2 regions of the Streptomyces sp. BI87 genome follow, and region 2 is predicted to be linked to the other one. Evidence: riboswitches for the same ligand, from Rfam matches in the RefSeq annotation. Region 2 holds a riboswitch; the other holds the start of a gene.
What was found. A riboswitch is a leader RNA that binds a small molecule or an ion and turns the genes downstream of it on or off. The one in region 2 is predicted to bind S-adenosylmethionine.

Region 1 (9,963 bases), 2.3 Mb from region 2:
GCCCTGCTCCAGGGACTGGGCGCTCCGCCAGCCGCACCACGGGCACCACTCCTCCAGCAGCTGCCGCGTCGGGGAGCGTTTGCCGCACTCGGGGCAGGTCTCCTTCTCGACCCGGGTCTCGCGCCAGGCGGCGGTCTCCGTGTCGGTGCCGGCGGGGAACTCCAGCCCGTAGCGCGACGCCGTCTCGAAGGACGCCAGGGCGGCGCGCAGCCGGATGCCCAGCAGCTCGACCCCCGCCACCGACACCATGATGTCGGCGTTGAGGACGAGCCCCTTGTCGAGCAGGGTCTCCACGACATGGGCGAGGCTGCCCTCGCCGTCCCTGCGCGGTTCCATGATCCGGCTCTGCGCCATCGGTCCCGAGGAGCCCCGGGCGGTCACGGTTCCCCGTGACCCGGGCGGCTGACTCGGGGTGACGGCCCGCTGGCCGGGTATCGGCTCTGGCTGGTTCGGGGTCATCTTGTCCGTATGTCCGCCCCCGGACGCCTCATGCAGGGAGGTGTCCCAGGTCTCCGCCGCCCGCGCGACGGCGTACGCCCCTGCCGTCCGCGCGTGAACGGACGGTGTTCGTCCCTCCCGGAGACGTTCTCGGGTCGTTCATTGTTTCGATCCCGAAGAGCGGGTTACGCGGCAGCCATGACTGCTGACAGCGATGAGACCAAGAACACGAACGGGACGACCACCAAGGGCCGTTCCGCCGCAGGCAAGGGCACTCAGGCCGTCAAGCGGGCCGGCAGCCGGGCCAAGTCCGGCTCGCAGACCGCCGCGGGCAAGGCCGAGTCCACCGCCGCCAAGGCCGGGGAGAGCACCCTGGGCCGGGTCGGTTCCGCGGGCGAGGCCACGAAGCGGTTCGCGTCGGCCGGCTGGGAGAAGAGCCAGCAGAGCGTCGCAGCGGTCGCGGGCAAGGTGTCCACCAAGGCCACGGCGGCCTGGACGATCCTCAAGTACCGCAAGGTGATCGCGGGCGGTGTCGCCGCCGGAGCCGTCTCCGTCGTCGGCGGGGCCTACGCCCTGGGCCGCCGCTCCGCGGCCGCCCACCACGGGCCGATCACCCGCCTGACCGGAGGCCGGATCTGACCGCTCCGCCCGTTCCCCGCCGCGACCCTCCCCCGCGAGGACGCGGCGGGGAAACGGGTGCGTACGCACCCCTCACCAGGGCCGACGCCCGCGGTGGTCGCCTGCGCCCCGCCGCACATAGGCTGAAGGTATGACCGACCACGAGCCCGCCTCCCCGGAGGCGGCGACGCCCCAGGAACCGGACTCCGACGGCGGCGGCGGGGACCTCGGCGACGGCCTCAGCGAGCAGGACCGCGCCGTCCTCGCCTTCGAGGCGCGCGGCTGGCAGCGCCCCGGCACCAAGGAGCGGGCCATCCGCGAGCAGCTCGGTCTCTCGCCCACCCGCTACTACCAGCTGCTCGGCGCCCTCCTGGACGACCCGGCCGCCCTGCGCCACGACCCGGTCACCGTCAACCGGCTCCGCGAACGCCGGGCCGCCCGCCGCGCCGCCCGCTGACCCGGCCGGGCGTGCCCCATGGGCAGCCGCGGCCCCGCTCGGTAGGGTCTGCCGCATGGCCAGCCCCGCGCGCCCCTCGCCCCTGCCCCTGCCCGACACCGCCGCCGGGCGGGAAGGGCTGGAGACCCTGCTGGCCCGGCCCGCCGAGGCCGTCGTCGGCCTGGACTTCGACGGCACCCTCGCCCCGATCGTCGCCGACCCCGACCGGGCCGGCGCCCACCCCGACGCGGTCCCCGCCCTCGCCCAGCTGGCGCCGCTGGTGCGCTCGGTGGCGGTGATCACCGGGCGGCCCGCCGAGAAGGCGGTCCTCCTCGGCGGGTTCGCCGACGAGCCCGGCCTCGGCCACCTCACGGTCCTCGGCCACTACGGCGCCCAGCGCTGGGACGCCGCCACCGGCCAACTCCACACCCCCGAGACGCCCCCGGGTCTCGCCGCCGCCCGCGCCGAACTCCCCGCCGTGCTCGCGGACGCCGGAGACCCGCCCGGCCTCTGGACCGAGGACAAGGGCCAGGCGTTCGCCGTCCACACCCGCCGCGCCGAGGACCCCGAAGGCGCCTTCGCCACCCTCCGCGGCCCCCTCGCCGCCCTGGCCGAACGCCACGGCCTCCACCTGGAGCCGGGCCGCCTCGTCCTGGAGATCCGCCCGCGCGGCATCGACAAGGGCGTCGCGCTGATCCACTACGTCCAGGAGACCGACGCCCGCGCCGTGCTCTACGCCGGGGACGACCTGGGCGACCTCGCCGCCTACGACGCCGTCGACCGGCTGCGCGGCGAGGGCGTGCCCGGGCTGCTGGTGTGCAGCGGTGACGAGGTCCCCGAGCTGGCCTCCCGCGCCGACCTGGTCGTGCCGGGGCCCGGCCAGGTCGCCGCGCTGCTGGCGGCCCTCGCCGAGACGATCCGCCGGACCCGGTGAGGCCCGGCCGGGCCGGTGGTCAGCCGCCCAGTGCCTCCAGCTGGTCCAGGAACCAGCGCTGGGGCGGCAGGGCCGTAGCGGCCGCCGCCAGGCGCTTGCTGCGCTCGGCGCGCTCCGAGGGCGGCATCATCAGGGCGTCGTGGAGGGCGCGGGCGGTGGCGCTCACGTCGTACGGGTTGACCGGCAGGGCGTCCTCGCCCAGCTCCTCGTAGGCGCCCGCCTCGCGGGAGAGGACCAGGGCGACGCCCGCGTCGGAGACGACCGGGACCTCCTTGGCGACCAGGTTCATGCCGTCCCGGATCGGGTTGACCAGCGCCACGTCGGCCAGCCGGTAGGCGGCCAGCGAGCGGGCGAAGTCGTCCTCGACGTGCAGGACGACCGGCGTCCAGCCGACCGTGCCGAACTGCTCGTTGATCTCGTCGGCCAGCGCCCGCACGGAGGCGGTGTACTCGCGGTAGACCGGCAGGTCCTGGCGGGAGGGGTAGGCGAAGGCGATGTGGACGACGCGGCCCGCCCACTCCGGGTGGTCGAGGAGGAGCTGGCGGTAGGCGAGCAGGCCGCGGACGATGTTCTTCGACAGCTCGGTGCGGTCCACCCGGACGATCGTCTTCCGGTCCGGCTCGCCGATCTGCTCGCGCAGCGCCACCAGCCGGTCGTCCACGTCGGTCCGGTGCGCCCGCTCCCGCAGGAACTCCGCGTCCGCCCCCAGCCCGTACACGCCGATCGCCGTACGCCGCCCGTCGTGCGCCAGCTCCGAGGCGCCGGCGCGCTCGGCGCCGAGGACCGCCTGCGCGCAGTCGGCGAAGGCGCCCGCCCAGCGCCGGGTGAGGAAACCGAGGCGGTCCGCGCCGAGCAGGCCGGACAGGAGCTGGGCGGCGATGTCGTCGGGGAGCAGCCGGAAGTAGTCCGGCGGGGCCCACGGCGTGTGCGTGAAGTGGGAGATGCGCAGGTCGGGCCGGAGCGCGCGGAGCATCCCCGGGACCAGCGCCAGGTGGTAGTCCTGCACCAGCACGGCCGCGCCCTCACCGGCCTCGGCGGCCAGCGCCTCCGCGAAGGCGCGGTTGTACGCCTCGTACGCAGCCCACTCCTCCCGGAACTCCGGGCCGAAGGCCGGCTCCACCGGGGTCTGGTACAGCATGTGGTGGACGAACCACAGCACGGAGTTGGCGATGCCGTTGTACGCGGCGGCGTGCGTCTCGGCCGGGATGTCCAGCATCCGCACCCGCTGCCCGCCGGTGTCCTCCGCGTCCAGCGTGCTCGTACCGGCCCGGCGCGCCGCCTCGCGGTCCCCGTCGCCCAGCGCGGCACACACCCACAGCGTGGAGGCGTCCGCCCCGATCGCGGAGAGCCCCGACACCAGCCCGCCCCCGCCCCGCCTGGCCTCCAGCTCCCCTTCGGGCAGCAGGGCGTACGAGACGGGGCCGCGGTTGGAGGCGACCAGAATGCGTGCACTGTCAGACGTCACAGCCATGCGGCGTACCTAGCCTGTTCCTGTGGGTGGCAAACACCCGCGACGGAGCTTGTCCTCATCCCGTCCGCCGGTGGTACGGGTCCTCCGGGACGCGGGTGTGGGCGGTGTGTTCCGGCAGGGGCTCCCGCGGGGCTCCGGCGAGGCGGCCGCCGCGGTACTCGGTGATCTCGATCATCGGGGGGCGCTCCTCCGTGTCGACCTGGGTGGTGCGGGCCACGAAGCCGTCGTCGCCGCGTTCGAACTGGGTCAGTTCCGGGCGGACCAGGTGGCCGCGGGCCAGCCGGAGCTGGGCCGTGCGGTAGATGGCTGCGGCCATGCGGCCGAGCGCCAGGCCGTCCTGGTGGCGGTGGATGCGGACGCCCACGTCCACCTGGGCCAGCGCGTCGAGGCCGACCGTGTGCAGGGCGTCCACCAGCAACCCCAGCTCCACGCCGTAGCCGACGGGGAACGGCAGCTGCTCCAGCAGGCTCCGGCGGACCGCGTACTCGCCGCCCAGCGGCTGGACGAAGCCCGCCAGCCGCGGCCAGTGCAGGTTGAGGACCGGGCGGGCCATGAGTTCGGTGACGCGGCCGCCCTGGCCGGGGGCCGAGCCGAGCGGACGGTCGTACATCGCCTTGACGAAGTCGACGTCCGGGTCGGTCAGCAGGGGGCCGACGATGCCCGAGACGAAGTCGGGCGAGAAGTCCTTCAGGTCGGCGTCGACGAAGCAGACGATGTCCCCGCTGGTCACCATCAGTGACCGCCACAGCACCTCGCCCTTGCCGGGCACGGCGGGCATCCTCGGCAGGATCACGTCGCGGTGCACGACCCGGGCCCCGGCGGCCGCGGCCTCCTGCGAGGTGCGGTCGGTGGAACCGGAGTCGATCACCACCAGTTCGTCGACGAGCGGTACGGCCTCCATGAGCGAGCGGCGGATCTCCGCCACGATCGCCCCGACCGTCGCCTCCTCGTTCAGGGCGGGCAGCACCACGCTGACCGTGGACCCGCTCCTGCGTTTGGCCGCCACCAGTGCGCTCAGCGGCCGGTCGGCGGCGGACCAGGACCGCTTGGTGAGCCAGCGCTCCACCTCTTCGAGCACGTGATCGTCCCCTCATGTCCGGGTCATGTCCGAGGCCATGTCCTAGGTGATGTCCCATGATCCCCCGGGCCTCCGCGCGTCCTCGCGGGAGGGCGATGCGCCAGAAAAGCGGTCGGTGACGAGGGGCGGCGGCCGGCGGCGCTGCCGGTACCTGGGCCCCATCTCGCGGTTCGGACGACCCACACAACTGTCCAAGCCGTCGGTTACAGTCTTGAACAGCGCGCGTGACCATCGCATGTCGAGAGACGCCGGTTCCGCGCCCGACAAACGCGTTCGGCCCCACCAGACAAGGGCTCCGACGCCATACCGCTCATCCAGAGGGGCAGAGGGACACGGCCCGTTGAAGCCCCGGCAACCCTCCGGTCGGTACTCCCGGCGCGTGTTCCACCCGCGTCCGCGAGGCTCCCGGCTCGGGAAGGTGCCAATTCCGTCTCGCGGCGAGATGCGTCGCGAGGAAGATGAGGAGAAAGGGCCTCGCCGTCATGGCTGTGCACACCGTCGCCACCCCCGCAACCCCCTCGCAGGACGCCCCCGCGGTCGATCTCGGTCCCGCTGTCGCCCTCTCCTGCCGTGAGTGCGGCGAGCGCTTCCCGCTCGGCCCCGTCTTCGCCTGCGTGAGCTGTTTCGGGCCCCTGGAGGTCGCCTACGACCTCCCCACCGGCGACCCCGAGGCCCTGCGCGCCGCCATCGAGGCCGGCCCGGACAACATCTGGCGGTACGCCCCGCTGCTGCCCGTCCCCGCCGACGTGGCCACCAAGCCCAGCCTCAACCCGGGCTTCACCCAGCTGGTCAAGGCCGACCACCTCGCCGCCGAGCTGGGCGTCACCGGCGGCCTGTACGTCAAGGACGACTCCGGCAACCCGACGCACTCCTTCAAGGACCGCGTCGTCGCCATCGCCGTCGAGGCCGCCCGCGCCTTCGGCTTCACCACCCTCTCCTGCTCCTCCACCGGCAACCTGGCCGGAGCCGTCGGCGCCGCCGCCGCCCGCGCCGGATTCCGCTCCTGCGTCTTCATCCCGCACGACCTGGAGCAGGGCAAGGTCGTCATGGCCGCGGTCTACGGCGGCGACCTGGTGGGCATCGAGGGCAACTACGACGACGTGAACCGCTTCTGCTCCGAGCTGATCGGCGACCCGCTCGGCGAGGGCTGGGGCTTCGTCAACGTCAACCTGCGCCCGTACTACGGCGAGGGCTCCAAGTCCCTGGCGTACGAGATCGCGGAGCAGCTCGGCTGGCGGCTGCCCGACCAGATCGTGATCCCGGTGGCCTCCGGCTCGCAGCTCACCAAGATCGACAAGGGGTTCAAGGAGCTGATCGCGCTCGGGCTGGTCGAGGACCGCCCGTACAAGATCTTCGGCGCCCAGGCCGAGGGGTGCTCGCCGGTCTCCACCGCGTACAAGGCCGGGCACGACGTGGTCCGCCCGCAGAAGCCCGACACCATCGCCAAGTCGCTGGCGATCGGCAACCCGGCCGACGGCCCGTACGTCCTGGACATCGCCCGGCGTACCGGGGGCGCCGTGGAGGACGTGGACGACGCGCAGGTGGTCGACGCCATCAAGCTGCTCGCCCGTACCGAGGGGATCTTCGCGGAGACGGCGGGCGGCGTGACCGTCGGCGTCACCCGGAAGCTCATCGAGGCCGGGCTGATCGACCCGTCGCTGACCACCGTCGTCCTCAACACCGGTGACGGCCTCAAGACCCTGGACGCGGTGGCGCCCACCACCGGACCGACCGCGACCATCCGGCCCGACCTGGACGCCTTCCGCGCCGCCGGTCTCGCCACCTCCTGACGCCGACGCCCGACGCCGTCCTCGCCCCGCGCGTCGCCGACGCGCCCTCACCCGTACCGCAGCCCCAGCTTCCGGAAGGCACTCCCATGAGCGTCAACGTCCGCATCCCCACCATCCTGCGCACCTACACCGGCGGCCAGTCCGAGGTCCCGGCCGAGGGCGCCACCCTCGCCGAGGTCATCGCCGACCTGGAGAAGAACCACTCCGGCATCGCCGCCCGCGTCCTGGACGACCAGGGCAAGCTGCGCCGCTTCGTCAACGTCTACGTCAACGACGACGACGTCCGCTTCGAGCAGGGCCTGGAGACCGCCACGCCCGACGGCGCCGGTATCTCGATCATCCCGGCGGTCGCCGGCGGCTGCTGAGCCCCGCCGCCTCCGCGGCGAACCCCCGCTCCACCGCATTGCCCTCTCCGCTCCATTCCCTCCGGGGAAAGCGGAGGGGGCAATTCTGCATGGTTGAACGCGGTAGAGTTGGGGAACAGCCTCCCGCGTTTGTGCCGGGAGCATATGAGCCGCCGTTCTTTCCCCGGCGAGCAGCACACAAAGTACCCCGGTTATTCGCCCCCTTGCGCGCCTTTTGCCGGGCCCGACTTGCCCGGAACTCCGGCGCATCCTCCCGGTTCCGCCCTTTCCCCGCGCCCGGATTTCTCGTCCGACTGACCTGTTGCAGACGGCAGTTGGGCAGATACATTCAGCGGCGGTCGACGCGTTCCGGCGCACACCCCCGACCGAAGGTTGGGGGGTGAGGTCTGACCCGGGTCCGCGAAGTGCGGGCCTGTGCAAGGGCCAGTAATAGGGGAGTTAGGCATGGCTCAGGGCACCGTCAAGTGGTTCAACGCGGAGAAGGGCTACGGCTTCATCGCGGTCGACGGTGGTGCGGATGTATTCGTCCACTACAGCGCGATCCAGATGGACGGCTACCGCACCCTTGAAGAGGGTCAGAGGGTCGAATTCGAGATCTCGCAGGGTCAGAAGGGGCCGCAGGCGGACATGGTCCGCGTGGCCGCCTGAGGCGCCGACCGCACCACACTCACGAGGGCCCGCCCCACAACAGGGGGCGGGCCCTCTGCGCTGGCCTCACACGCCGACCGGGCTCGATGGCCTCAAGCGACGGCCGGGCTCCGTGGCCTCAAGCGCCGGCCGGGCTATAGATAGCCCGGCCGGCGCTTGAGGCCATCCTTCGAGCCCGGCCGGCGTTTGAGGCCACCCCACCCCCGCCGCGGCAAGGGCGGCCTGACCTCCGCATCCGCCGGTACGGACAGGGCGCCCCCAGCACGCGGGCGCGGGGCCGGAGGCCCCTAGCGCCTTGCACTCTCCTACCCCGAGTGCTAATTATTGGCGTTAGCACTCTCCGAGTGAGAGTGACAGAAGGACCGGGTCGGTGAGGCCCGCAGGCCGCGCGGGGCAAGGAACCGCGAGGCAGGCAGGCCGTCCGTCGCGGGCGCCAGCACGGTCCGGAGTATCCACCCTCCCCCAGACAGAGTCCGGGGGGACCCCCAGTCCTGGGAGGACCACTTCACATGGCCAAGATCATCGCGTTCGACGAGGAGGCGCGGCGCGGTCTCGAGCGCGGGATGAACCAGCTCGCCGACGCCGTCAAGGTCACCCTTGGCCCCAAGGGCCGCAACGTCGTCCTCGAGAAGAAGTGGGGCGCCCCCACGATCACCAACGATGGTGTCTCCATCGCCAAGGAGATCGAGCTCGAAGACCCGTACGAGAAGATCGGCGCCGAGCTGGTCAAGGAGGTCGCGAAGAAGACGGACGACGTCGCCGGTGACGGCACGACGACCGCGACCGTCCTGGCCCAGGCGCTCGTCCGCGAGGGTCTGCGCAACGTCGCCGCGGGTGCCAACCCGATGGCCCTGAAGCGCGGCATCGAGAAGGCCGTCGAGGCCGTCTCCTCCGCGCTGCTGGAGCAGGCGAAGGACGTGGAGACCAAGGAGCAGATCGCCTCCACCGCCTCCATCTCCGCCGCCGACACCCAGATCGGCGAGCTGATCGCCGAGGCCATGGACAAGGTCGGCAAGGAAGGCGTCATCACCGTCGAGGAGTCCCAGACCTTCGGTCTGGAGCTGGAGCTCACCGAGGGTATGCGCTTCGACAAGGGCTACATCTCGGCGTACTTCGCCACCGACATGGAGCGGATGGAGGCGTCGCTCGACGACCCGTACATCCTCATCGTCAACTCCAAGATCGGCAACGTGAAGGACCTGCTCCCGCTGCTGGAGAAGGTCATGCAGTCGGGCAAGCCGCTGCTGATCATCGCCGAGGACGTCGAGGGCGAGGCCCTGTCGACCCTGGTGGTCAACAAGATCCGCGGCACCTTCAAGTCCGTCGCCGTCAAGGCCCCGGGCTTCGGCGACCGCCGCAAGGCCATGCTCGGTGACATCGCCATCCTCACGGGCGGCACGGTCATCTCCGAGGAGGTCGGCCTCAAGCTGGAGAACGCCGGTCTCGACCTGCTGGGCCGCGCCCGCAAGGTCGTCATCACCAAGGACGAGACCACGATCGTCGACGGTGCCGGCGACAGCGACCAGGTCAACGGCCGCGTCGCGCAGATCCGCGCCGAGATCGAGAACAGCGACTCGGACTACGACCGTGAGAAGCTCCAGGAGCGTCTGGCGAAGCTGGCCGGCGGCGTGGCCGTCATCAAGGCCGGTGCCGCCACCGAGGTCGAGCTGAAGGAGCGCAAGCACCGCATCGAGGACGCGGTGCGCAACGCCAAGGCCGCCGTCGAGGAGGGCATCGTCGCCGGTGGTGGCGTGGCTCTGCTCCAGGCTTCCTCGGTCTTCGAGAAGCTGGAGCTCGAGGGCGACGAGGCCACCGGTGCCGCCGCCGTCAAGCTGGCCCTGGAGGCCCCGCTCAAGCAGATCGCCGTCAACGGTGGCCTGGAGGGCGGCGTGGTCGTGGAGAAGGTGCGCAACCTCGCCGTGGGCCACGGCCTGAACGCCGCGACCGGCGAGTACGTCGACATGATCGCCGAGGGCATCCTCGACCCGGCCAAGGTGACGCGTTCCGCGCTCCAGAACGCCGCGTCGATCGCCGCCCTCTTCCTCACCACCGAGGCCGTCATCGCCGACAAGCCGGAGAAGGCCGCCGCCGCTGCCCCGGGTGGCATGCCCGGCGGTGACATGGACTTCTGACCGGACTCGCTTCCGGTCGGCCCGTCCGGCACCACGCCCACCGGGGCGGTGTC
Region 2 (9,963 bases):
CACCACTGGGCCGCGCTGATCTTCCTCGCCGGCATGTTCGTGCACATGATGCGCGTCTTCTTCACGGGCGCCTTCCGCAAGCCGCGTGAGATCAACTGGCTGTTCGGCTTCCTGCTCTTCGTCCTCGGCATGTTCACCGGTTTCACCGGCTACTCGCTCCCGGACGACCTGCTGTCGGGCACCGGTGTCCGGTTCACCCAGGGCGCGATCCTGTCGGTGCCGATCGTCGGTACCTACATCTCGATGTTCCTGTTCGGCGGCGAGTTCCCCGGCACGGACTTCGTGGCCAGGTTCTACTCGATCCACATCCTGCTGCTGCCGGGCATCATGCTCGGCCTCGTGGTGGCCCACCTGATCCTGGTCTTCTACCACAAGCACACGCAGTTCCCCGGTCCCGGCCGGACCGAGAAGAACGTCGTGGGCATGCCGCTCATGCCGGTCTACATGGCGAAGGCCGGAGGCTTCTTCTTCCTGGTCTTCGGTGTCATCGCGGCGGTCGCCGCCATCGCGACGATCAACCCGATCTGGACGATCGGCCCGTACCGGCCGGACATGGTGGGTACCGGCGCCCAGCCGGACTGGTACATGGGCTTCGCCGAGGGCCTGGTCCGCGTGATGCCTGGCTGGGAGATCAACCTCTGGGGCCACACGCTGGTCCTGGGTGTCTTCATCCCGCTGGTGGTCTTCGGTCTGGTGCTGGGCGCGATGGCGGTCTATCCGTTCATCGAGTCCTGGATCACCGGTGACAAGCGCGAGCACCACCTGCTGGACCGCCCGCGCAACGCACCGACGCGTACCGCGCTCGGCGTCGCCTGGATCACGATGTACATGATCACGCTGGTGGGTGGTGGAAACGACCTCTGGGCGACCCACTTCCACCTCTCGATCAACGCGATCACCTGGTTCGTCCGGATCGGCTTCTTCGCCGGACCGGTCATCGCCTTCATCGTGACCAAGCGGATCTGCCTGGGTCTCCAGCGGCGCGACGCCGAGAAGGTGCTGCACGGACGCGAGTCCGGCATCATCAAGCGGCTTCCGCACGGTGAGTTCATCGAGGTCCACGAGCCGCTCAGCCAGGAGCAGCTGCACACCCTCACCCAGCACGAGCAGTACAAGCCGGTCGAGATCGGCCCGACGGTCGACGAGAACGGTGTCGAGCGCAAGGTCAAGGGCGGCGAGAAGCTCAGGGCCAAGCTCTCCCAGGCGTACTTCGGCGAGGGGACCCAGATCCCCAAGCCGACCGCCGAGGAGTACAAGGAGATCCAGGAAGGCCACGGCCACCACTGATCTCCGCGCCACCCTGACCGACTGATCGCCACGCCTGGGGCCCCGTCCATTCGCTGGACGGGGCCCCAGGCCGTTGCCGGGCTTGGTTAGGGTATGGACCATCCCGCAGTTCGAGACGAACCAGGAGCGACCATGAGCGCTGCGCAACCCGCTGGAGGCGACACCACGGCGGTCCGTTCCTGGCCGGAGGTGCTCAACGGCCTGCTGGAGGGACGTGACCAGAGCGCCGACGCCACCGCCTGGGCGATGGACCGCATCATGCGCGGCGAGGCCACCGACGCCCAGATCGCCGGCTTCGCGGTCGCGCTGCGGGCCAAGGGCGAGACGGTCCAGGAGATCAGCGGCCTGGTCCACGGGATGTACGCGCACGCCCGCACCATCGAGGTGCCCGGCGAGAGCGTCGACATCGTCGGCACCGGCGGCGACGGCGCCCGTACGGTCAACATCTCCACCATGTCCGCCATCGTGATCGCGGGGACGGGCGCCAAGGTCGTCAAGCACGGCAACCGGGCCGCCTCCTCGGCCTCGGGCGCCTCCGACGTGCTGGAGAAGCTCGGCGTCAATCTGGAGCTGGCCCCCGGCCGGGTCGCCGAGGTCGCGGAGGAGGCCGGGATCACCTTCTGTTTCGCGGTCCGCTTCCACCCGGCGCTGCGGCACGTCGCCCCGGCCCGCAAGGAACTGGGCATCCGCACGGTCTTCAACTTCCTGGGACCGCTCACCAACCCGGCCCGGGTCCGCGCCCAGGCCACCGGGGTCGCCGACGCGCGGATGGCGCCGATCATCGCCGGCGTCCTCGCCGAACGCGGCTCCTCGGCGCTGGTCTTCCGGGGCGACGACGGGCTCGACGAGCTGACCACCACCGCCACCTCCCGGGTCTGGCTGGTCGGCGGCGGCGAGGTGCGCGAGGAGACCTTCGACCCGCGCGACGTCGGCATCGAACTGGTGCCGGTGGAGGCGCTGCGCGGCGCCGACGCCTCGTACAACGCCGATGTGGCGCGCAGACTCCTGGCGGGCGAGAAGGGCCCCGTCCGGGACGCCGTCCTGCTCAACTCCGCCGCGGCCCTCGCGGCCCTGCGCCCCTCGGCCGCGCCGCTGACCGAGCGCATCGCCGACGGGATGCGGCTGGCCGCCGAGTCGCTGGACTCCGGCCGCGCCCAGGCGGCCCTGGAGCGCTGGGTGGCGGCCTCCCACCGGTGAGGCCGCACCCCAAGTCGCGGCCCGCAGGCGGCCGTTGAGTATCCGCACCGCCGAGGCGCGGTCCGCATGACGGACCGCGCCTTGCGTGTTCCGCCCGGTGTGGCAAGATGCTGGCAGGTCATGAGTGACAGCGACTACGGCCCCGGCCCGCTGTCCGGCAACCCTCCGTCCGTGGCGGGGTGCCCCGGGTGAAGACCAGGCCGCGGTCAGACCGTCCGCGGCAAGCGCGGACCCCTCGCGCCCCGTCGGGGCGAGTGTCCAGGGGTCCTGGTCCTTCGAGGGAGCGGTTCTCGTGAGCAAGCGAATGCGTTAGGGCCGGCCGGCCCGACGGCGTCCCTCTCTTCTTTTCTCCCCGCGGCCTTCGGCCGCGAGGGCAGTGACGCCGTACTTCCCGGGTGACTCCCGGGACCCGGGCCGCGGTTGCCCCCCACCTCGCACCCCCTTCTCCGTCCTCGCCGCCGGGCGTCGCCACGCGCCCCGCCGCGCACCGCTCCGGGAGTACCCATGACCGCCACCGCCGTCCACGCCGTCGCCGAACCGACGATTTGTGCCCCGCTGCCCGTTCTGGGCGCTGACGTGACCGTCCCCCTCGCCACCGGCGGGGAGCGCACCTACGCCGCCCTCGACTACGCCGCCAGCGCCCCCGCCCTCCAGCGGGTCTGGGACGACGTGGCCGCCTACGCCCCCTACTACGGCAGCGTCCACCGGGGGGCCGGGCACCTCTCCCAGCTCTCCACCGACCTCTTCGAGAAGAGCAGGGCCACCGTCGCCGCCTTCCTCGGCTGCCGCCCCGACGACGAACTCCTCTTCACCCGCTCCACCACCGACTCCCTCAACCTGCTGGCCGGCGCCCTTCCCGAGGGGTGCGAGGTCTTCGTCTTCGAGACCGAGCACCACGCCGCACTGCTGCCCTGGCGCTCCGCCCGCCTCACCGTCCTCGACGCGCCCCGCAGCCACGACGAGGCCGTCCGCACCCTGGAGCGGGCCCTCGCCGCCCGCGACCCGTACGGCCCGGCGCTGGTCTGCGTCACCGGCGCCTCCAACGTCACCGGGGAGATCTGGCCGGTCCGCGAACTGGCCGCCGCCACCCACGCGCACGGCGCCCGCATCGTCCTGGACGCCGCCCAGCTCGCCCCGCACCGGCCCGTCTCGCTGACCGAGCTGGACGTCGACTGGGTCGCCTTCTCCGGTCACAAGCTGTACGCGCCGTTCGGCTCCGGGGTGCTGGCCGGACGCGCCGACTGGCTGCGCGCCGCCGAGCCGTACCTCGCCGGGGGCGGGGCCAGCCGGACCGTCACCCGCGCCGAGGACGGCGGGGTGGAGGTCTCCTGGCACACCGGCGCGGCCCGGCACGAGGCCGGCTCGCCCAACGTCATCGGCGCCTACGCCGTCGCCGCCGCCTGCACCGCGCTCACCGAAGCGGGGCAGGAGCAGCTGGCCGTCCGCGAGGAGGCGCTGCTGGAGCGGCTGCTGACCGGCCTCGCGGAACTGCCCGGCATCCGCGTCCTGAACCTCTTCGGGGCCGGCGCCGACCGGGTGGGCGTGGTCTCCTTCACGGCCGAGGGCTGGCACAGCTCGCACCTGGCCGCCGCCCTCTCCGCCGAGTACGGCATCGGCGTCCGCGACGGCCTCTTCTGCGCCCACCCGCTGGTGCGCACCCTGCTGGAGGCGGAGCGGACCGAGCCCGGCGAGTGCGGTGCGCCCCAGGAGACCGACGGGCAGGCGCTCAGCGCGGTCCGGGTCAGCTTCGGGGCGGGGACGCCCGAGGAGCACGTCGAGCGGTTCCTCGGCGCCGTCCGCGAACTGGTCACCACCGGCGCCCGCCTGGACTACCGCACCGTCGACGGGCGCTGGGTCCCGGCCGTCTGAACGACGGCGGCGGCCGCCGCGACCGGGCCGAGCCGTGCCCCGAGCAAAACCATCCGCAGGGCCCGCTCGGTGGCGTCGGTGAGGAACTCCGCGCCCCGGCCCAGCGCCTCCGCCAGCCCCACCGGCGCGGGCAGGATGCCGCTGCAGGCGTCCACGCCGGGTACCTGGCCGTGGCCCTCGCCGAGGGTTCCGGCCAGCGCCAGCACCGGGCGGCCGGAGAGCTTGGCGCGGCGGGCCACCTCGGCGGGCACCTTGCCGCGCGGGGTCTGCGCGTCGAGGGCGCCCTCGGCGGTCACCACCAGGTCGGCCCGGGCCAGCCGGACGTCCAGGTCGAGCCGCCCGAGCAGCACCTCGAAGCGGGGCCGCAGCTCGGCCCCGAGGGCGGCGAGCCCCGCCCCGAGCCCGCCGGAGGCGCCCGTACCGGCGTCCAGCCGGAGGTCGGCGAGGCGGCAGCGGCCCGGTGCCACATCCCGGGCCAGCACCGCCGCCCACCGCTCCAGACCGGCCGCCAGCTGCTCGACCCGCTCGGGCGAGGCCCCCTTCTGCGGACCGAAGACCCGCGCCACGCCCCGCTCCCCGCAGAGCACGTTGTACGGGTTGCAGGCCACCTTGATCCCGGCGCGGGCCAGCCGGGGGTCGAGCCCGGCCGTGTCGATCCGTGCCAGGCGTGACAACTCCACGCCGCCCGGTCCCAGTTCGCGCCCCTCGGCGTCCAGGAGGCGGGCGCCCAGAGCCTGGAGCGCGCCGGCGCCCCCGTCGGACGTACCGGAGTCGCCGCAGCCGACCAGGACGCGGGTGGCGCCGGCGTCGAGGGCGGCGGTGATCAGTTCGCCGACGCCGCGGGTGGTGGTGCGGCCGGGGTCGCGGGCGGTGCGGGGGACCAGGGCGAGGCCCGCGACGGCGGCCATCTCCACCACCGCCGTGGAGTCGGGGAGCAGAGCGAAGTGAGTCGGCACCGGGGCGCCCACGGGGCCGGTGGCGGTGCGGTGGAGGAGCCGGCCGCCCGCCGCCTCGGCCAGTGCCTCGGCGGTGCCCTCGCCGCCGTCGACCAGCGGGATCAGGTCCACCTCGGCGTCGGGGACCACCCGGTGGATGCCGGCGGCGATGGCGCGGGCCGCCTCCGGAGCGGAGAGGGACTCCTTGAATCCGCTGGGGGCGACGGCGAAACGGGTCGGGTACTGCGGCACGGTGACTCCCGGGGATCGGGCGGACAGGACGGTGTGGGGGAGAGGCGCGCGGCCGTCAGGAGACGGGCACGCCGAGCAGCGGCCACACCGCGAGGGCGAAGGCCAGCACCAGCAGGGCGGTCAGCGGCGCGAGCAGCGCCGAGAGCCGCAGCAGGTCGCGCGGGGTGTACGTGGGGGTGTCCGGTATCCCGGCGAAGAGCGTCACCGGCTTCGCGGAGGCGGGCAGGGTGTGGCAGAAGCCCGCTGCGGCGGTGGAGGCGAGGGCGGCCGCGACCGGGTTGACCCCGGCGCCCGCGGCGGCGGCCACCACCAGCGGGACCAGCACGCTGGACCGGGCCGAGCGGGACTGGAGGACCAGGTGGGCCGCCGTGCTGACCCCGATCACCACGGCGAGGAAGGCCCACGGCGGTACGTCCAGCGGCACCCCGCCGACCAGCCAGCGGGCCGCGCCCGAGTCGGCCAGCGCGATGCCCATCGCCATCGTCGCGGCCATGAAGAGCAGCAGCGACCAGGGCACGGTGCGCAGCGCGTCCTTCATCCGGACCGTGCCCAGCGCCGGGGAGGCGGCGACCACCGCGCCGATCAGCGCGACCACCGCCGGGGGCACCCGGTGCAGGGGCTCGCTGCACCAGAGCACCACCACGGTGGTGAGCAGCAGGGCGCAGCGGGCCTCGGCGGGGGAGAGGGGACCGGTCACCGGGGAGTCGCTGTGCTGCTGGATGTCGTCCGCGCCGATCCGCACCGGGCCCTTGCGGTCGGCGCGCCGGGTGGTGGTCAGCAGGACCGCCTCGGCGGCGAGGTGGGAGGAGGCGATGGCGAGGGGGAGCCCCAGCAGCAGCCACTCGGTGAAGCCGATCCGCTCCCCGGTGGCCTCCCAGAGCACCGAGACGGTGATGAGGTGGGCGCCGGCACCGATCAGCGTGGCCACCGCCGACAGCAGGATGACGGTGGGGAAGAGCAGCGCCAGCATCACCACCACCCGGCGCCGGTCGCTCAGCACCTTGGCGAGCGCCAGGAAGACCGGCAGGGCGAGGGCGGCCCGGCCCGAGGTGGCCGGGACGGCGAAGGCGGTGACGACCAGCGCGGCGGTGGTCAGGTGGACCAGTTGGCGCACCGAGCGGGCACCGCTCACCAGGAAAGCCGCCGCCCGGCCCGCGAGCCCGGTCCTGCCCACCGCGGCGGCCAGCACGAAGGCGCAGATCAGCAGCCAGACGGTGTCGTCGCCGAGGGTGCCGAAGAGGGCGTCGCTGCTGATCACGCCGGTCACGGTGAGGGCGAGCCCGGCGCCGAGCGCGACGTAGGTGTCGTCCACCGGGCCGGCGATCCAGGCGGCGGTGGCGAGGACGAAGACGCCGAGCGTCAGCCGCCCCTCGCCGGTCAGGCCGGGGAACTGGCCGGGGACGAGGAGCAGGGCGCAGACGCTCAGCGCCGCGCACCACAGCGCGGCCTGGCGGAGAGTCAGGGTCACCCGTTCAGCCTGGGCGGCGGGGGTGAGCCGCCCATGAGGCCGTCATGAAGGAAGTCTCATGCGGCCCCGGCCCCGGTCACCCCTGCGGCAGCCGGTACCCCATTCCGCGCACCGTCTCGATCCGGTGGGCGCCGAGCTTGCGGCGCAGGGCGCGTACGTAGACGTCGACGATGTTGGAGCCCGGGTCGAAGTCGTACCCCCAGACCTGGGAGAGGATCTGCTCGCGGGCCAGGACCTGGCCGGGATGGCGCAGGAACAGCTCCAGCAGGACGAACTCGCGGGCCGTCAGGTCGACCGTCTCCTCGCCGGAACGGGCCCGCCGGGTGCGCAGGTCGAGGGTGACCTCGCCGCACCGCAGCACCGTCACCTCCGGCGCCCGGGCGGCGGTGCGCAGCCGCAGCCGCACCCGGGCCAGCAGCTCCTCGAACCGGAACGGCTTGGTCATCCAGTCGTCGGCCCCGCCCTCCAGCCCGGCCACCGTGTCCCGTACGGAGTCCCGGGCGGTCAGCACGATCACCGGCGCCGTCACCCGGGCCTCGCGCAGGTCGCGCAGGACGGTGAAGCCGTCCCGGCCGGGCAGCCCGATGTCCAGCAGGACCAGGTCGAAGCCGCCGGTGAGGGCGTAGTCGTGGGCGCTCTCCCCGTCGGCGGCGACCGTGGTGGTGAAGCCGTTGGCGCGCAGCCCCTTCTCGATGAAGGAGGCGATGCGCTCCTCGTCCTCGACGATGAGTATCCGGTTCACGGCGTGGTGGCCCTTTCCAGTACGAGGACGAAGGTGGCGCCGCCCGACTCGGGCGAGCGCAGTTCGACCCGGCCGCCGGGGTGGCCCTCGGCGATGGCCCGGACGATGGCGAGGCCGAGCCCGGCCCCGCTGCCCCGGGCGCCGCGCCGGGCGGTGCCGCGCCGGAACCGTTCGAAGATGACCTCGGCGTCCTGCGGCTGGACGCCGGGCCCGGTGTCGGCGACGTACAGCTCCGTCGTGGAGTTGGCGAGGGTGCGGGAGCCGACGGTGATCCGGGCGCCCTGCACGGTGTGCTGTACGGCGTTCTGGGCGAGCTGGACCATGGCCTGGGTGACGCGCTGCTCGTCGAGGTGGACGAGGTCGTCGTCGGGGCGGTCCGGGCGCAGGTCGGTGTGGCCGTCGAGGACCCAGTCGCGCTCGCCCAGGGTGCGGGCCTTGACGTAGACGTCGGCGGTGAGCTCGGCGAGGCGGACCGGGCCGGGGGTGACGAAGTCGGGGCGTTCGGACTTGGCGAGGAGCAGCAGGTCCTCCACGATCCGGCTCATCCGGTCGAGTTCGTCGGTGACCAGGCGGACCGTCTCCTCGCGCTCGGCCGGGTCGTCGCCCATCAGTTCCAGGTGGCCCCGGACGATGGTGATGGGGGTGCGCAGCTCGTGCCCGGCGTCGTCGACGAACTGGCGCTGGGCGGCGAAGGCCCGCTCCAGCCGGTCCAGCATGGCGTTGAAGGTGCCCGCCAGCGCCGCGATGTCGTCGTGACCGCGGACCGGGATGCGCCGGGTCAGGTCCTGTTCGGTGAGCTGGGCCGCTGTCGTGGTCACCAGCCGGACCGGGGCCAGGATGCGACCGGCGACGGCCCAGCCGATGCCGCAGGTCAGCAGCAGGGCGACGGCCGAGATGGCGAGCAGGATCTGGAAGACGGTGTTCGCCTCCTCCCGCTCCCGCTCGGGGTGGAAGGCGACGACGAAGGCAGCCTCCGGGGCGCCGCCGCCGGGGACCACCCGCACCTTGGCCCAGCGGATCTCGCCCTCGGGGCGGTCCAGCGTGCCGGAGCGGTGCGGGGAGGCGAGGACGGCGGCCCGCGCGTCGGCGTCCCGGTGCAGGGGCAGCCGGACGGGTATCTCGCGGCCCTGGGTGAGCTGGGCGGGTCCCCGGCCGCCGGTGCGGCCGACCAGGCCGATCAACTCCTCGCCCGGGTCGGCGTACTGGCGTTCCAGGAAGACCCGCAGCAGGCGTTCCGGGTCGCGGAAGCGGGTGCCGGTGGAGGGGTCCACGCCGCGTTCGAAGAAGGCGGTGAACTCGCCCGTCTCCTGGGCGAGGAGCCGCTCCACCCGGTGGTCGACGTCCCGCAGCAGGATGGACCGGGTCGTCGCGGCCACCGCCGCCAGGGCGACGGCCATGACGACCAGCAGCCAGAGCAGGATGCGGACCCGGGCGGATATCCGGTGCGGGACGGAGTCAGCCGTCGTCACCGTCGCGGTCGTCCCGGTCGTCGTCGCGGTCGGGGCCGTTGTCGTCCCGGTCGTCGTCCCCGTCGTCGTCCGAGCCGCTCGGGGAGGGGGAGCCGGAGGGCCGGGCGGAGGGGTCGCGGCCGTCATCGCGGCCGTCCTCGGCGGAGGGTGACGGGCCGCCGCTCTCCTGCGTGCCCGAGGGGGCGGGGGAGGGCGAGCCGCTCTCCATCTCCACCCGGGCCGGCGGTGCGGGCGGGTCGGGGCTGTCGGTGAGCGCGAAGCTGGTCGCCGCGATGGCCAGCGGTATCGCGACGACGGCGGCGAGGGTCGCCACCCGGTGGGAGAAGGCCATGCCCGCAGCCTGCCGGGGCCACCCTGCGGTGGGGATGAAGGCCGGATGAGGGTTTCTTCATCTTCGCCGTCACGTGCTGGTGCGCGCGGCCGGCGGTGTGCCGGCCGCCGCGTCCGAGGTCAGCTGTCGAGGCCGATGGCGAAGGCGGCCTCGAGGTCGTGCTGGGAGTAGGTGCGGAAGGCCACGTGGGTGTCGGTGCCCTCGACGCCCTCGATCTTGCTGATCCGGCCGGGGATCACGTCGGCCAGGTCGTCGTGGCGGGGTACCCGCACCATGGCGATCAGGTCGTAGGTGCCGGTCACCGAGAACACCTCGCTGACGTTGTCCAGCGCGGCGATGGCCTCGGCGATCTCGGGAATGCGGTCCACGCTGGTCTTGATGAGCACGATCGCGGTGATCACGGTTTGCTGTCT

Region 1: linked by a shared signal. The riboswitch ahead of thrC (threonine synthase) and the one ahead of OIM89_RS23440 (aminotransferase class V-fold PLP-dependent enzyme) in region 2 are both predicted to bind S-adenosylmethionine.

Annotation. Positions count from the first base shown of each region.
Region 1 covers NZ_CP110079.1:2,914,569-2,924,531, reverse strand. The annotation lists gene OIM89_RS29865 (gas vesicle protein) at 1-336, opposite strand, end outside; gene OIM89_RS12625 (hypothetical protein) at 637-1,077, shown strand; gene OIM89_RS12620 (DUF3263 domain-containing protein) at 1,208-1,513, shown strand; gene otsB (trehalose-phosphatase) at 1,569-2,426, shown strand; gene OIM89_RS12610 (alpha,alpha-trehalose-phosphate synthase (UDP-forming)) at 2,446-3,897, opposite strand; gene OIM89_RS12605 (glucosyl-3-phosphoglycerate synthase) at 3,953-4,975, opposite strand; SAM riboswitch class I at 5,283-5,440, shown strand; gene thrC (threonine synthase) at 5,458-6,765, shown strand; gene OIM89_RS12595 (MoaD/ThiS family protein) at 6,852-7,130, shown strand; gene OIM89_RS12590 (cold-shock protein) at 7,575-7,778, shown strand; gene groL (chaperonin GroEL) at 8,288-9,910, shown strand.
Region 2 covers NZ_CP110079.1:5,255,860-5,265,822, forward strand. The annotation lists gene OIM89_RS23430 (cytochrome b) at 1-1,287, shown strand, start outside; gene trpD (anthranilate phosphoribosyltransferase) at 1,420-2,484, shown strand; SAM riboswitch class IV at 2,601-2,717, shown strand; gene OIM89_RS23440 (aminotransferase class V-fold PLP-dependent enzyme) at 2,989-4,353, shown strand; gene OIM89_RS23445 (glycerate kinase) at 4,314-5,540, opposite strand; gene OIM89_RS23450 (SLC13 family permease) at 5,596-7,008, opposite strand; gene OIM89_RS23455 (response regulator transcription factor) at 7,085-7,750, opposite strand; gene OIM89_RS23460 (sensor histidine kinase) at 7,747-9,219, opposite strand; gene OIM89_RS23465 (hypothetical protein) at 9,206-9,550, opposite strand; gene OIM89_RS23470 (Lrp/AsnC family transcriptional regulator) at 9,670-9,951, opposite strand; gene OIM89_RS23475 (rhomboid family intramembrane serine protease) at 9,948-9,963, opposite strand, start outside.